DNA from 3 places in the Bordetella genomosp. 10 genome. Region 1 is predicted to be linked to each of the others. Evidence: predicted binding sites of a transcription regulator. Region 1 holds the regulator's gene; each other region holds the start of a gene.
The links. Region 1 encodes LexA, which represses DNA repair genes until DNA is damaged. Its sites were predicted from a motif close to ACTGTATNNNNATACAGT; they were not measured.
Positions count from the first base shown of each region.

Region 1 (5,401 bases):
CGGCCTCGGTGCGGGCCAAGTCCGAACGCGGCGTGGGCGAACTGTTCAGCGAAGCCGAGCCGGAAGACCTGATCAAGTTCGGCCTGATTCCCGAGCTGGTCGGCCGCCTGCCGGTGGTCGCCACCCTGGACGAGTTGGACGAAGCCGCCCTGGTGCAGATCCTCACCGAGCCCAAGAACGCGCTGCTCAAGCAGTTCCAGAAGCTGTTCGCGATGGAAGGGGCGGAACTGGACGTGCGTCCGGCCGCGCTGAAGGCCATCGCGCGCAAGGCGCTCAAGCGCAAGACCGGCGCCCGCGGCCTGCGTTCCATCCTAGAGTCGGCGTTGCTGGACACCATGTACGAGCTGCCGTCGCAAGGCAACGTCAGCCGGGTGGTGGTGGACGACAACGTCATCGACGGCGACGGCCAGCCCTTGCTCATCTATGCGGATGAGGCCAGCCAGCCGGCCAAGCCGGAGCGGGGCGAAGTCCGCGACGCGGCGGCCTAAGTTCCTGGACACGTTGAAAAAAACCCGTAGTGTTCTACGGGTTTTTTCATTCATTTAGCCGGGGCTGGACCGCGGGCTTGAAAATTAAGCTATCGTTCCCATATCGGTCGTAACAGATGTTTGACAGGGTCGTTCCCTCGGGCGCGACGATAGCATCATCTCCGACTCGTCATACCGAGGACTACTCTATGTCTGGCACTCAGACCTTGCCTTCCGAACCTATCGACCTGCCGTTGCTGCCGCTGCGCGACGTCGTGGTGTTTCCGCACATGGTCATTCCGCTGTTCGTGGGGCGTCCCCGTTCCATCCGGGCCTTGGAAGTGGCCATGGAGGCCGGCAAAAGCATCATGCTGGTGGCGCAGAAGTCCGCCGGCAAGGACGATCCCTCGCCCGAGGACGTCTATGAAATCGGCTGCGTGGCCGGCATCCTGCAAATGCTCAAGCTGCCCGACGGCACCGTGAAGGTGCTGGTGGAAGGCTCGCAGCGCGCGCGCATCACCCGCATCGAGGACGTCGATTCGCATTTCACCTGCGAAGTGGTGCCCATCGAGCAGGACACCGCCCAGGGTTCGGAAACCGAAGCCCTGCGCCGCGCCATCGTGGCGCAGTTCGAGCAGTACGTAAAACTGAACAAGAAGATCCCGCCCGAGATCCTGACCTCGCTGGCGGGCATCGACGACGCCGGCCGCCTGGCCGACACCATCGCCGCGCACCTGCCGCTCAAGCTCGAGCAGAAGCAGAAGATGCTGGAAATCTTCGGCACCGCCGAGCGCCTGGAAGGCCTGCTCACGCAACTGGAAACGGAAATCGACATTCTCCAGGTGGAGAAGCGTATCCGCGGCCGCGTCAAGAAGCAGATGGAGAAGAGCCAGCGCGACTACTACCTGAACGAACAGGTCAAGGCCATCCAGAAGGAACTGGGCGAAGGCGAAGAGGGCGCGGACATCGAGGAGCTCGAAAAGAAGATCCTCGCCGCCCGTATGCCCAAGGACGCGCGCAAGAAGGCCGACGCCGAGCTCAAGAAGCTCAAGCTCATGTCGCCCATGTCGGCCGAGGCCACCGTGGTGCGCAACTACATCGACACGCTGATCAATCTGCCGTGGCGCAAGAAGAGCAAGGTCAACAACTCCATTTCCAACGCCGAGTCGGTGCTGGATGACGATCACTATGGCCTGGAGAAGGTCAAGGAACGCATCCTCGAATATCTCGCCGTGCAGCAGCGCGTGGACAAGGTCAAGGCGCCTATCCTGTGCCTGGTCGGCCCTCCGGGCGTCGGCAAGACCTCGCTCGGCCAGTCGATCGCCAAGGCCACGAACCGCAAGTTCGTGCGCATGGCGCTGGGCGGCGTGCGCGACGAGGCCGAGATCCGCGGCCATCGCCGCACCTACATCGGTTCCATGCCGGGCAAGATCCTGCAGAACATGAACAAGGTGGGCGTGCGCAATCCGCTGTTCCTGCTGGACGAAATCGACAAGCTGGGCATGGACTTCCGCGGCGATCCTTCGTCAGCGCTGCTGGAAGTGCTGGACCCGGAACAGAACCACACCTTCCAGGACCACTACGTCGAGGTCGATTTCGACCTGTCGGACGTGATGTTCGTGGCGACCAGCAATACGCTGAACATTCCGCCGGCCCTGCTGGACCGGATGGAAGTCATCCGCCTTTCGGGCTACACCGAAGACGAGAAGGTGCATATCGCCAGCGACCACCTGCTGCCCAAGCTGCTGAAGAACAACGGCTTGAAGGATGGCGAACTGTCGGTCGAGGAATCGGCCCTGCGCGATATCGTCCGCTATTACACCCGGGAAGCCGGCGTGCGGGCGCTGGAGCGCGAAATCGGCAAGATCTGCCGCAAGGTGGTCAAGGAACTGCTGACCAAGCGCGATGCCGCGGCCGGCAAGGGCGAGGCGGAGCAGGCCAAGGGCGTGGTCGTGTCGGCGGACAACCTCAACGACTACCTGGGCGTGCGCCGCTACACCTTCGGCATGGCCGAGAAGGAAAACCAGGTGGGCCAGGTGACCGGCCTGGCCTGGACCGAAGTGGGCGGCGATCTGCTGACCATCGAAGTCGCCGACATGCCGGGCAAGGGCGCCATCCAGCGCACCGGTTCGCTGGGCGACGTGATGAAGGAATCGGTCGAGGCGGCCCGCACGGTGGTGCGCTCGCGCGCCCGCCGCCTGGGCTTTGCCGACAGCGTGTTCGAGAAGCGCGACATGCACGTGCACGTGCCGGAAGGCGCGACGCCCAAGGACGGTCCGTCCGCGGGTATCGCCATCACCACGGCCATGGTGTCGGCCTTGTCGGGCATTCCGGTGCGCGCGGACGTGGCCATGACGGGCGAGATCACCCTGCGTGGCGAGGTGCTGGCCATCGGCGGCTTGAAGGAAAAGCTGCTGGCCGCGCACCGCGGTGGCATCAAGACCGTGCTGATCCCCGAGGAAAACGTCAAGGATCTGGCGGAGATTCCGGACAACGTCAAGAACCACCTGGAAGTCGTGCCGGTGCGTTGGATCGACAAGGTCCTGGAATTGGCGCTCGAACGCATGCCCGAGCCGCTGAGCGAGGAAGAGTCCAAGGACAAGCCTCTGGTCTCGGCCCAGCCCGCTAGCGAAAGCGCGGATCCCGTGACCAAGCATTGATTGATGCGGGAGGCAGGGGCTCCGGCCCCGGCCAAGCAAAAAGGCGAACCGTATATGCGGTTCGCCTTTTTGTTTATGCGGCTTTCTTGTTGATGCGGCTTGTTTGTTGGCTTGTTCGTTGGCTCGTTTGGCTTCTTCGGCTTGTCCGTTTACATCGCCCGCCACTCAGTGCAGCGCCTGCGTCCGGATGAGGCCCACGGCGATGCCTTCCAACGCGAAGTCCTGGCCGTTCCGCACGACGATGGGCTCGAAATCCGGGTTCTCCGGCAGCAACTGGATGCGGCCGCCTTGCCGCTGCAGGCGCTTGACCGTCACGTCGTCGTCGATGCGCGCCACGACGATCTGCCCGTCGCGCGCCTCGCCGGCTTTCTTGACCGCCAGCAGGTCGCCGTCGAGGATGCCGGCGTCGCGCATGCTCATGCCGCGCACCTTGAGCAGGTAGTCGGGACGTTGCGCGAACAGGCCGGGATCGACGCCGACGTCGCGTTCGACGTGTTCGGCCGCAAGAATGGGGCTGCCGGCGGCGACGCGGCCGACCAGCGGCAGCATCAGTTGGGCGAGGGCAGGGAGGGGCAGCATGGCCTGCACGCCCGTGGGGGCTTCCTTCAGGCGTATGCCGCGCGACGCCCCGGCGGTGAGTTCGATGGCGCCCTTGCGCGCCAATGCCTTCAGGTGATCTTCCGCGGCATTGGGCGAACGAAACCCCAGGGCCTGCGCGATTTCGGCGCGGGTAGGGGGGAAGCCGGTGCTGGCGACCGTCTGGCGGATCAGATCGAGAATCTGCTGCTGACGTTCGGTGAGTTTGGTGGCCATGCGTCCGTCTCCCAGGAAATCTTCGGGCTGTATGGATATACAGCCCTGAATTTTGGGGGACGCAGCTTGGAAATGCAAGCCTTTTTCCAGCGGCGTTTTTTCATCGCCGGGCCGCTCCCAAGATGAAAAACGCCCCCTCGGGGGGCAGCAAGCGGCGCAGCCGCGCGGCGTGGGGGCCTTTTTTCATCGCCGGGCCGCTCCCAAGATGAAAAGCGCCCCCTCGGGGGGCAGCAAGCGGCGCAGCCGCGCGGCGTGGGGGCCTTTTTTCAGCCGCGCCGGGCCGCTCCCAAGATGAAAAGCGCCCCCTCGGGGGGCAGCAAGCGGCGCAGCCGCGCGGCGTGGGGGCCTTTTTTCAGCCGCGCCGGGCCGGCGCAGGTCCGCGCCGGCCCGGCACGCGGGGGTTCAGCCCTTCAGCACGGCCGCGATGGCGTTGGCGACCTTGTCGATGTTGCCGCTGTTCAGCGCGGCCACGCAGATGCGGCCGCTGGCCACGGCGTACACGCCATGCTCTTCGCGCAGGCGGTCGACCTGGGCCGGGTTCAGGCCCGAATAGGAGAACATGCCGCGCTGCTTGAGCACGAAGCTGAAGTCCTGGCTGGCGCCGGCGGCCTTGATCTTCTCCACCAGTTGGGCGCGCATCAGGCGGATGCGGTCGCGCATGCCGGCCAGTTCCTCTTCCCACAGGGCGAAGAGCTCGGGCGAGTTGAGGACCGAGGCGACCACCGTGCCGCCGTGGGTGGGCGGGTTGGAGTAGTTGGTGCGAATCACGCGCTTGAGCTGGCTCAGCACGCGGGTGGCTTCGTCCTTGTTGCCGGCGACCACCGTCAACGCGCCGACGCGCTCGCCGTACAGCGAGAACGACTTCGAGAACGAGGAGCTGACCAGCATGGTGATGTCCAGGTCGGCGAACAGGCGCACGACCGCGGCATCTTCCTGCAGGCCTTCGCCGAAGCCCTGGTAGGCGATGTCCAGGAAGGGCACCAGGCCGCGTTCCTTGACGACCGCGGCGATCTGCTTCCACTGCTCGGGGGTGGGATCCACGCCGGTCGGGTTGTGGCAGCAGGCGTGCAGCACGACCACGCTTTGCGCCGGCATGGCCTTCAGACTGGCCAGCATGCCTTCGAAATTCAGGCCGCGGGTGGCGGCGTCGTAGTAGGCGTAGTTTTCAACGGTGAAACCGGCGCGCTCGAACAGGGCGCGGTGGTTTTCCCAGCTCGGATCGCTGATGTAGGCCTTGGCGCCCGGCAGCAACTGGCGCAGGAAATCGGCGCCGATCTTCAGCGCGCCGGTGCCGCCCAGGGCCTGCACCGTCAGCACGCGGCCTTCGGCGGCCAGGGGCGAGTCGGCGCCCAGCAGCAGGGTCTGCGCGCCCTTGTTGTAGCCCGGGATCCCTTCGATCGGCAGGTAGCCGCGCGCGGCGGCCGCCTCGATGCGAGCCGTCTCCGCCTTGCGCACCGCGGC
Region 1 is NZ_NEVM01000002.1:427,927-433,327, forward strand. It holds gene clpX (ATP-dependent Clp protease ATP-binding subunit ClpX) at 1-488, shown strand, start outside; gene lon (endopeptidase La) at 677-3,127, shown strand; gene lexA (transcriptional repressor LexA) at 3,293-3,940, opposite strand; gene CAL29_RS11350 (amino acid aminotransferase) at 4,343-5,401, opposite strand, start outside.

Region 2 (5,401 bases), on a different contig from region 1:
CTGGCGGCGCGAGGACGCCGTCGTCGAGCTGTTGCGCGCGCGCCTGTCCGGCAGCGGCCCGCGCACGCTGGAAGAGATCGCCGCGCCCCTGTCCCTGCCGGCCGCCGACGGCGCCGCCGCGCTGGCCCGGCTGGAGCAGGAAGGCGTGGTGCTGCGCGGCCGCTACACACCGGCGGCCCCGGCGGAACAGTGGTGCGAGCGGCATCTGCTGGCGCGCATCCACCGCCTCACCATCGCCCATCTGCGGCGTGAAATCGAGCCGGTGACGCGCCAGGACTTCATGCGCTTCCTGTGCCATTGGCAGCGGCTGGCGCCGGCCACGCGCGGCCAGGGAGCGGCGGCGCTGGGCGAAGTCCTGGATCAGTTGGAAGGCTATGAAGCCGCGGCCGGCGCCTGGGAGCGCGACCTGCTGCCGGCCCGCGTCGCCGGCTACCAGCCCGCCTGGCTGGACGACCTGGTGCGCGCCGGCCGCCTGGCCTGGCTGCGCATGCCGGGTCCGGCCCGCGGCGCCGTCGCCACGGTGCGGGCCACGCCCATCGTGCTGCTGCCGCGCCGCCAACTGGAGACCTGGCAAACCCTGGGCAAGCCGGCCGATCCGGACACGCTGTCGGCGCGCGCCCGCGACGTCCACGATGCGCTGCGGGGCGAAGGCGCGATGTTCTTCGATGAATTGCTGGGCGCCACCCGCTTGCTGCCGGTGGAGCTGGAAAACGCCCTGGTCGAACTGGTGGCCGCCGGCCTGGCCACGGCGGACAGCTACGACGGCCTGCGCGCCTTGCTGCTGCCGGCGTCGCGGCGCGCGCCCACCGGCGGCCGGCGCCGGCGCGGCGGCGCGCCCCCGCCCGGCCTGGACCAGGCCGGCCGCTGGGCCGTCGTCCGCCGCGCGCCGGTCGCGACCGATGCGGCCGGAACGCATCCTGCCATCGCAGCGGCCTCGGCGGCGACAGGCGCGGCCGTACATGGACAAGGACAAGGACGCACCCCCGCCCGCGATCCGGCGCAACTGGAGCATCTCGCGCGCGTCTTGCTGCGCCGCTACGGCGTGGTGTTCTGGCGCCTGCTGGATCGCGAGGCCGGCTGGCTGCCGCCGTGGCGCGACCTGCTGCCCGTCCTGCATCGGATGGAAGCCCGCGGCGAGATCCGCGGCGGGCGCTTCGTGGCGGGCCTGGCCGGCGAGCAATTCGCCCTGCCCGAGGCCATTCCCGTCCTGCGCGGACTACGCAGGCAGGAGGGCGACGGCGCCTGGATCGCCGTGTCCGCCGTCGATCCCTTGAACCTCTGCGGCACCCTGCTGCCCGGCGAAAAGATTCCCAGCGTGGCCGGCAACCGCATCCTGCTGCGCGACGGCGTGCCCATGGCGGCATGGGTGGCCGGGGAGTTCCGGGAACTCACGCCGCTGACGGCCGACGAGCGGCAGGCCGCCCACGCCGCGCTGGCGGAACGCGGCTGAAGAAACAGAGAAACATTTCGCCGGACGCCCTTGACAAAAACGCCGCGCCCTATATCAGGGTAAATACGGGCAGATCCGGCGCAATTTATCCAGCCCATTGATTTACAAGGGCTTTTAAGATTTTCCAAAAACCTATCCCTAGACTTGTCCACAGAAGATGTTGATAAGTCCAGGGATGACGGCCGGTGTCCGCCCCCTTTTTATTCCGTCGCGGGGCGGCGCGAGAGCCCGATTTTATGCTGTATATTTATCCAGTTCATTATTTTTTTATGCCCGCGTTCCCCGACGATCCGCGGGCGCCGGAATAACGCCCTTCATGGTCCCCCGATAAAACGCTTTCTCCGCCCGCGTCATGTCCTCCCCCGCCACCCTCGCCCCCGAGCGCATCCACCCCGCCTTGTGGCGCGGGACGCAGCTCGCGCGCGGCACGCGGGCGGCGGTGCGCACCGGCCATCCCCAGTTGACGCGCGAACTGCCGGACGGCGGCTGGCCCACCGGGGCCCTGACCGAACTCCTGCTGGCGCGTCCGGGGATAGGCGAGCTGCGACTGCTCCAACCCGCCCTGGCCGCGCTGCCGGCGGCTGGCCCGATCGCCCTGGTGCAACCGCCCTGCGTCCCGCATATCGCGGCCTGGCGCGGCGCGGGCCTGGACCCCAACCGCTTGTGGTGGATAGACCCGGCGCGCGAAACCGACGCCCTGTGGGCCGCCGAACAGATCCTGAAAAACGGCAGTTGCGCCGCCCTGCTGTGCTGGCTGCCGCGGGTGCGCAACGCCAGCCTGCGGCGCCTGCATCTGGCCGCCCAGGGCAGCGGCACGCTGCTGTTCGCCCTGCGGCCGGCGCGCGACGCCGAACAGGCCTCGCCGGCGCCCTTGCGGCTGGCGCTGCGCGCCGTCAGCGGCGGCCTGGCCGTCGACCTGCTCAAACGGCGCGGCCCGGTCTGCGCCCAACCCTTGTTCATCGCGCTGGACACGCCCCTGGCGCCCCGCCTTTCGCCTACGCATGCCCCTTACGCTCTGGATCGCCGTATCCCTGCCCAGGCTGGCGCTGGACGCACTGCGTCCGCCCTGGCCACTTGAAAGCACGGCTTGCGCGGTCATGCAGCAGGATCGCGTCCTGGCCCTGACGACCGCCGCCGCGGACCTCGGCATCCAGCCGGGGCTGCGGCGCGGCGGCGTCACGGCCATCGCGCCGCAAGTCATCATGCTGGAACGCGACCCCGCCGCCGAGGAAGACGCGCGGCAGGCCACCGCCCTGGCCTTGCTGCAATACACGCCGGAAGTCGCGCTGGCCGAGGCCGACACCATCCTGCTGAACGTGGGCGCCAGCCTGCGCGCCTTCGGCGGCCCGCGCCGCCTGCTGCGCCGCGCCCGCGCCACCGTCGCCAGCCAGGCGCTGCAGGCCGTGTGGTCGATGGCGCCCACCGCCGGCGGCGCCTGGCTGCTGGCGCAGGGCCACATGCGCCGCCGCCGGGTCATCCGCCTGGCGGCGCTGGCCCGGCGGCTGGACGCCCTGCCCTGCGGCCTGCTGCCGCAGGCCCAGCCCTACCAGGACTGGCTGGGAGGCATAGGCTGCGCCACGCTGCGGCACCTGCGCGCCTTGCCGCGCGCCGGCTTGCAACGGCGCTGCGGCCCGGCCCTGACGCTGGCCCTGGACCGCGCCTATGGCCAGGCGCCCCAGGCCCACGCCTGGCTGGCGGCGCCGCCGCGCTTCCGCCGCCGCCATGAGCTGATCGAACGCATAGAGCACACCGACGCCGTGCTGGCGGTGACCCGCCGCCTGCTCGAACCGCTGTGCGGCTGGCTGGCCGCGCGCCAACTGGCGGTGCCCCGCCTGCGGCTGGAGCTGGAGCACGAGCGCGGCCGCCACGCGCGGCCGCCCACGCCGCTGGACCTGGCCCTGGCCGAGCCCGCCTGGCAGGCCGGCCACCTGCAAGCCCTGCTGTGCGAACGCCTGGCCCGCCTGACGCTGGCCGCCCCCGTGATCGCGGTGGTGCTGGACGCACCCGACACCGTGCCGCGGCCGGGCGCCAACACCACCCTGTTCCCCGATCCCGCGCAACAGGCCGGCGACCAGGCGCGCCTGCTGGACCTGCTGGCCGCGCGGCTGGGCCGCGAGCGCGTGCGCGTGCCCTGTCCCGCCGCCGACCATCGCCCGGAGGCCGCCAACCGCTGGCGCCAGGCCCACGACGCGCCGTCCGCCATCGCGCCGGCTCCCGTCCTGGACCGCCCCTACTGGCTGCTCGATCCGCCGCAAGTCCTGCGGATCCGCGACCAACGGCCGTTCCACGGCTCGCCCCTGACGCTGGTGCGCGGCCCGGAACGCATCGAAAGCGGCTGGTGGGACGAAGGCCTGGCCTTGCGCGACTACTTCGTCGCCGAGGACGCGGAAGGCGCCCGCTACTGGATCTATCGCGAACGCGACGCGCGGGACGGCCGCTGGTTCCTGCACGGTTTGTACGCCTAGCCCTGGCTGCGCGGACCACCCCGGTAATCCATCATGCAGATATTGGAAGAAGACGACGACGACCGCCATGCCGACGACGACGGCGATGTCGATGGCGAGGGCGTGGCCGCGCCGTCCCTGCCCGGCTACGCGGAACTGTGCTGCCTGTCGAATTTTTCCTTCCTGCGCGGCGCCTCGCATCCGGAGGAGCTGGTCGAGCGCGCCGCCGAACTGGGCTACGAAGCGCTGGCCCTGACCGACGAATGCTCATTGGCCGGCGTGGTGCGCGCGCACGTGCAGGCCAAGGCCAGCAAGCTGCGCCTGGTCATCGGCAGCAGCTTCACCCTGGCGTCGGGCATCGCGGCCGTGGACGATCCGCCGCCGCGCATCGTGCTGCTGGCGCAGACGCGCGAAGGCTACGGCAACCTGGCGGAACTGATCACGCTGGCGCGCACGCGCGCAGCCAGGAAAGGCAGCTACATGCTGGCGCCCGCCGATCTCGAAACGCCCGCCGCCGGCCATGCGCATTTGCGCGGCATGCCCGATTGCCTGGCCATCCTGGCGCCGGAACATGGCGCGAGCGCGGACGTGCTGTCCCGCCAGGCGCGCTGGCTGGCGGCGCTTTTCCCCGGCCGCGCGTGGCTGGGGCTGGCCTTGCAGCACAACGACCGCGACGATCTGCACCGCGCGCACGTCGAGGCGGCGGCGCGGGCCAGCGGCCTGCCGGTGACCGCCCTGGGCCAGGCCGAAATGCACCTGAGATCGCGCAAGCCGCTGCACGACACGCTGGCCGCCATCCGCCTGGGCAAGCCCGTGCGCGAATGCGGCTACGCCCTGGCGGCCAATGCCGAACGGCATCTGCGTTCGCGCCTGCGCCTGGGCGCGCTGTATCCCGCCGCGGCCCTGCGCCAGGCCCTCTATATCGCGCGCCGCTGCACGTTCAACCTCGAAGAACTGCGCTACGAATACCCCGATGAAATCGTGCCCAAGGGCGCCACGCCGGCCAGCTACCTGCGCGAGCAGACCTGGCTGGGCGCGCGGCGCCGCTTCGGCGCCCATACGCCGCCGGCGGTGGCCGCGCAGATCGAAAAGGAATTGGCGCTGATCCAGGAATTGGGCTACGAGGCGTATTTCCTGACGGTCTACGACATCGTGCTGTACGCGCGCGAGCAAAACATCCTGTGCCAGGGCCGCGGCTCGGCCGCCAACTCGGCGGTCTGCTATTGCCTGGGCATCACCGAGGTCGATCCGGTCAGCGGCAACAGCCTGTTCGAGCGCTTCATCAGCAAGGAACGCAACGAGCCGCCGGACATCGACGTCGACTTCGAGCACCAGCGCCGTGAAGAGATCATCCAGTACATCTACGGCAAATACGGCCGGCCGCGCGCCGCCCTGACCGCCGTGGTCATCACCTACCGCCCGCGCAGCGTGCTGCGCGACACCGGCAAGGCGCTGGGCGTGGATCCCGCCGTCATCGACGCCGTGGCCAAGGCCCATCAATGGTGGG
Region 2 is NZ_NEVM01000005.1:259,475-264,875, forward strand. It holds gene CAL29_RS17360 (DEAD/DEAH box helicase) at 1-1,450, shown strand, start outside; gene imuA (translesion DNA synthesis-associated protein ImuA) at 1,803-2,528, shown strand; gene CAL29_RS17370 (Y-family DNA polymerase) at 2,452-3,915, shown strand; gene CAL29_RS17375 (error-prone DNA polymerase) at 3,949-5,401, shown strand, end outside.
Region 2: the regulator LexA is predicted to act here: its motif matches at 1,689-1,706, upstream of imuA (translesion DNA synthesis-associated protein ImuA).

Region 3 (5,401 bases), on a different contig from region 1:
GCGCGGCCGGCCGTCGGTGCCGATGCACACCAGGTTGATCGGCACGCTGCTTTCCATGCTGGTCTGCGCCAGCAGGATGTTGACGAACTCGTCGCGGTCCACGCGCGAGGTCTTGGGCTCGAAGACCAGCCGCACCGGCGCGTCCTTGCCCGACTCGTCGCGCACGGCGTCCAGCAGGCCCAGCATCAGGGCCTTGGATTGCTGTTGCTCGGGGGTCAGGCTCTTCTTGCCGGCCTTGACCTTGGGATTGGTGATTTCCTCGATTTCCTCCAGCACGCGCTGGCCGGAAGCGCCCGGGGGCAGTTCGTTGACCACCAGTTGCCACTGGCCGCGCGCCATTTCCTCGAAGGTCCAGCGCGCGCGCGCCTTCAGCGAGCCGCGGCCGACGCTGTAGATCTGCGCGATGTCCTGCGGCGACGTGATGATCTGGCCGCCGCCGGCGAAGTCCGGGCCCGGCAGCAGCTTGTACAGGTCTTCGTCCGGCAGGGCGGGATTCTTCAGCAGCGCCACGCAGGCCTGGGCGACCTCGCGCAGGTTGTGCGACGGAATTTCCGTGGCCATGCCCACGGCGATGCCGGAAGCGCCGTTCAGCAGCATCATCGGCAGCCGCGCCGGCAGCATCTGCGGCTCCTGCTGGCTGCCGTCGTAATTGGGGATGAAATCGACGGTGCCTTCGTCCAGCTCGTCCAGCAACAGCCGCGAGATGGGCGTCAGGCGGGCCTCGGTGTAGCGCATGGCGGCGGCGTTGTCGCCGTCGCGCGAACCGAAGTTGCCCTGGCCGTCCACCAGCGGGTAGCGCAGGGAGAAATCCTGCGCCATGCGCACCATGGCGTCATAGGCCGCCTGGTCGCCGTGCGGATGGTATTTACCCAGCACGTCGCCCACCACGCGGGCCGACTTGACGTGCTTGGCGGTGGGCCCCAGCCCCATGGCCTGCATGGCGTAGAGGATGCGGCGCTGCACCGGCTTCTGGCCGTCGCCGACGTCGGGCAGCGCGCGGCCGCGCACCACGGAGACGGCGTAGTCCAGGTAGGCCTGCTCGGCGTACAGGCCCAGGGTGATGGCCGTGTCGCCCGAGGGCGGCTCGAACAGGCCGGGTTGATTGCTATCGGTCATAAGTTTCGCGAGCCGTGGCCGGCTCCAGCATCGATTCGTTCAAATTCAATTTCGCTTCGCGCTTTGTCTGCGCTCCCCTGCCCCTGCTGCCCCGGAGAGGGTAGGAAAGACAAGGGGGAAGGCAAAGGCGCGGCGCCGGGCGTCAGATATCGAGTTCGGCGAGATTGCCCTTTTCCTCGATCCAGCTCCGGCGCTGCGACGATTCGCCCTTGCCCATGAGCATGTCGAACATGCGCGTGGTGTCCTCGGCGGTCAATTCGCCATAGCCCACCGGCAGCAGGCGCCGGGTGTCCGGGTTCATGGTGGTTTCCCACAACTGCTCCGCGCTCATTTCGCCCAGGCCCTTGAAGCGGCTGATGCTCCAGGCGCCTTCGCGCACGCCTTCCTTGCGCAGCTTGTCCTGCACCGCCTCCAGCTCCCCGGCGTCCAGGCAGTAGACCTTGCGCGGCGGGCGCTTGCCCTGGGCCGGCACGTCCACGCGGAACAGCGGCGGCTTGGCGACATAGACGTTGCCGGCCTCGACCAGCTTGGGGAAATGCCGGTAGAACAGCGTCAGCAGCAGCACCTGGATGTGGGAGCCGTCGACGTCCGCGTCGGAGAGGATGCAGATGCGGCCGTAGCGCAGACCGGACAGGTCCGGCGTGTCGTTCGGACCGTGCGGGTCGACGCCGATGGCCACCGAGATGTCGTGGATTTCGTTGTTGGCGAACAGGCGGTCGCGCTCGACCTCCCAGGAATTCAGCACCTTGCCGCGCAGCGGCAGCACGGCCTGGAATTCCTTGTCGCGCCCCATCTTGGCCGAGCCGCCGGCCGAGTCGCCCTCCACCAGGAAGACCTCGGTGCGGGAGGCGTCGCTCGACTCGCAGTCGGTCAGCTTGCCGGGCAGCACCGCCACGCCGGAACTCTTGCGCTTTTCGACCTTCTGCGCGGACCGGGCGCGCGCCTGGGCCTGGCGGATCGCCAGCTCGGCCAGCTTCTTGCCGTATTCGACGTTGCTGTGCAGCCAGAGATCCAGCGCGCCCTTGGCGAAGCCGCCCACCAGGCGCACGGCGTCGCGGCTGTTCAGGCGTTCCTTGATCTGGCCCTGGAACTGCGGGTCCAGCACCTTGGCCGAGAGCACGAAGCTGGCGCGAGCGAAGACGTCTTCCGGCAGCAGCTTCACGCCCTTGGGCAGCAGGCTGTGCAATTCCGCGAAGCCCTTGACCGCGCCGAACAGGCCCTCGCGCAGGCCCGATTCATGGGTGCCGCCGGCGGGCGTGGGGATCAGGTTGACGTAGGACTCGCGCACGACGTTGCCGTCCTCGGCCCAGGCCACCGCCCATTGGGCGCCCTCGCCCTCGGCGAAGCTTTCGTGGTCGGCGCCGGCGTACTGGGCGCCCTCGAACATGGGCACCATCAGCTCGGCGCCGCCCAGGGCCTCGGTCAGGTAGCCGCGCAGGCCGTCCTCGTACAGCCAGGTCTTGACCTCGCCGGTCTTCTCGGTGGTCAGGGTGACCTTGACGCCGGGCAGCAGCACGGCCTTGCTGCGCAGCAGGTGGGTCAGCTCGCCCAGCGGGATATGCGCGGTATCGAAGTACCTGGCGTCCGGCCAGACGCGCACCCGCGTGCCGGACTTCTTGCGCGCGACGCCGGTGAACGGCGCCAGCGGCTCGGCCACGTCGCCGTCGCGGAAGACCATGCGGTGGATGCCGCCGTCGCGCCAGACCGTGACCTCCAGGCGGGTGGCCAGGGCATTGGTGACCGAGACCCCGACGCCGTGCAGGCCGCCGGAAAAGGCGTAGGCGCCGCCGCCCTGCTTGTCGAACTTGCCGCCGGCGTGCAGGCGGGTGAAGACCAGCTCGACCACGGGCGCGTTTTCTTCCGGGTGCATGCCGACCGGGATGCCGCGGCCGTCGTCCTCCACGGAGACGCTGCCGTCGGTGTGCAAGGTGACCTGGATGTGCTTGCCGTTGCCCGCCAGGGCCTCGTCGGCGGCGTTGTCGATGACTTCCTGCACGATGTGCAGCGGATTTTCGGTGCGGGTGTACATGCCCGGGCGTTGCCGCACGGGCTCCAGGCCCTTCAGGACCCGGATCGACGACTCGGTGTAACGTGGTGTGGCCAAGTTATCCCCAACATCTGTGGAAAAAAACCGACATTTTACGGAAAGGCTCAGGATTGGCGCGGCTTCCGGTGGAATGCGCACAGTCTGACCAGCCCCGGTATGACGGAGGTAGTGAAAGGCCCGGTGCAAGCCGGTCCGGGCGCGCCGTTGCGGGCATGGAGACCATGTCCCCAGGGCCGGCGGCGTCCCCGGACGACCGGCCCACCGGACCGCGAGGCCGTTTATGCTACACAAAACCGGTGAAGCCTGTTCGTATGGACAGTGGTATGCTTTAATCCTGTCAACTCAAAAACGCCGGGTTTGAGCGCAGGCAGCGCGGCGGAGTTCCCGCCGCAGGCAATGTAGGGGAAAATGAGCGCCAGGGAACCCCTGGTCACTCGCAGGTGTCCCAGGCAACAGGCCTGCCGGACGCATCCTGTCCAGCCATCCGCGATACGCCTTCCCAGCCGGTTCTGCCGGCCGCCCAGCGAAAAAACCCAACGAGAAACCGCCATGAGCGACCAAATCAAGCATGTAAGCGACGCCAGCTTCGAAGCCGATGTCCTGAAGTCCGACGTCCCCGTATTGGTGGACTACTGGGCTGCCTGGTGCGGCCCCTGCAAGATGATTGCCCCCATCCTGGAAGAAGTGGCCAAGGAATACAACGGCCGCCTGACCATCGCCAAGCTCAACGTCGACGAAAACCAGGATACGCCCGCCAAGTACGGCATCCGCGGCATTCCGACGCTGATGCTGTTCAAGGGCGGCCAGGCCGCCGCGACCAAGGTCGGCGCCCTGTCGAAATCCCAGTTGACGGCCTTCCTCGACGGCGCCCTGAGTTAATTTTCCCTTTCTCGCGCGGGCCCGTCCGTGGCCCGCCGCCCCACTCCCCTCTTTCCTCCCCCAACAGCACCCCAATGCACCTGAATGAACTAAAGGCGCAGCACGTCTCCCAACTGCTCGAGCAGGCCGCCAAACTGGAAATCGAGAACGCCAACCGCCTGCGCAAGCAGGAGTTGATGTTCGCCATCATGAAGAAGCGCGCCAAGCAGGGCGAGCAGATCTTCGGCGACGGCGTGCTCGAAGTCCTGCCCGACGGCTTCGGTTTCCTGCGCTCGCCGGAAACCTCCTACCTGGCCAGCACCGACGACATCTACATCTCGCCGTCGCAGATCCGCCGCTTCAACCTGCACACCGGCGACTCGATCGAAGGCGAAGTGCGCACGCCCAAGGACGGCGAACGCTATTTCGCGCTGGTGAAGGTGGACAAGGTCAACGGCCTGGCGCCCGAGGCGATCAAGCATCGCATCATGTTCGAGAACCTGACGCCGCTGCACCCCAACCGGGTGATGAAGCTGGAACGGGACATCAAGAGCGAAGAGAACCTGACGGGCCGCATCCTGGACGTGTTCTCCCCGCTCGGCGCCGGCCAGCGCGCGCTCATCGTGGCGCCGCCCAAGTCCGGCAAGACGGTGATGATGCAGCACATCGCGCACGCCATCACCACCAACTTCCCCGAAGCGGTGATGATCGTCCTGCTGGTGGACGAGCGTCCCGAGGAAGTGACGGAAATGCAGCGCACGGTGCGCGGCGAAGTGGTGGCGTCGACCTTCGACGAACCTGCCACCCGTCACGTGCAGGTCGCCGAAATGGTCATCGAGAAGGCCAAGCGCCTGGTCGAACTGAAGAAGGACGTGGTGATCCTGCTCGACTCGATCACCCGCCTGGCGCGCGCCTACAACACGGTGGTGCCGGCCTCGGGCAAGGTGCTGACCGGCGGCGTCGACGCCAACGCCCTGCAGCGTCCCAAGCGCTTCTTCGGCGCGGCGCGCAACATGGAAGAAGGCGGCTCGCTGACCATCATCGGCACGGCGCTGATCGAAACCGGCAGCCGGATGGACGAAGTCATCTACGAAGAGTTCAAGGGCACCGGCAACTCGGAAGTGCACCTGGAACGCCGCCTCGCCGAGAAGCGCGTCTACCCGGCCATCAACCTGAACAAGTCGGGCACCCGCCGCGAAGAACTGCTGATCCGTCCGGATCTGCTGCAGAAGACCTGGGTGCTGCGCAAGTTCATCCACGACATGGACGAAATCCAGGCGATGGAGTTCATCCTGGACAAGATGCGCGCGACGAAGACGAACGACCAGTTCTTCGACATGATGAAAAAATGACCCCCCCCTACCGCGCGGAGCGCGGCCC
Region 3 is NZ_NEVM01000005.1:696,718-702,118, forward strand. It holds gene parC (DNA topoisomerase IV subunit A) at 1-1,116, opposite strand, end outside; gene CAL29_RS19425 (DNA topoisomerase IV subunit B) at 1,259-3,220, opposite strand; gene trxA (thioredoxin TrxA) at 3,713-4,042, shown strand; gene rho (transcription termination factor Rho) at 4,117-5,373, shown strand.
Region 3: the regulator LexA is predicted to act here: its motif matches at 3,466-3,483, upstream of CAL29_RS19425 (DNA topoisomerase IV subunit B).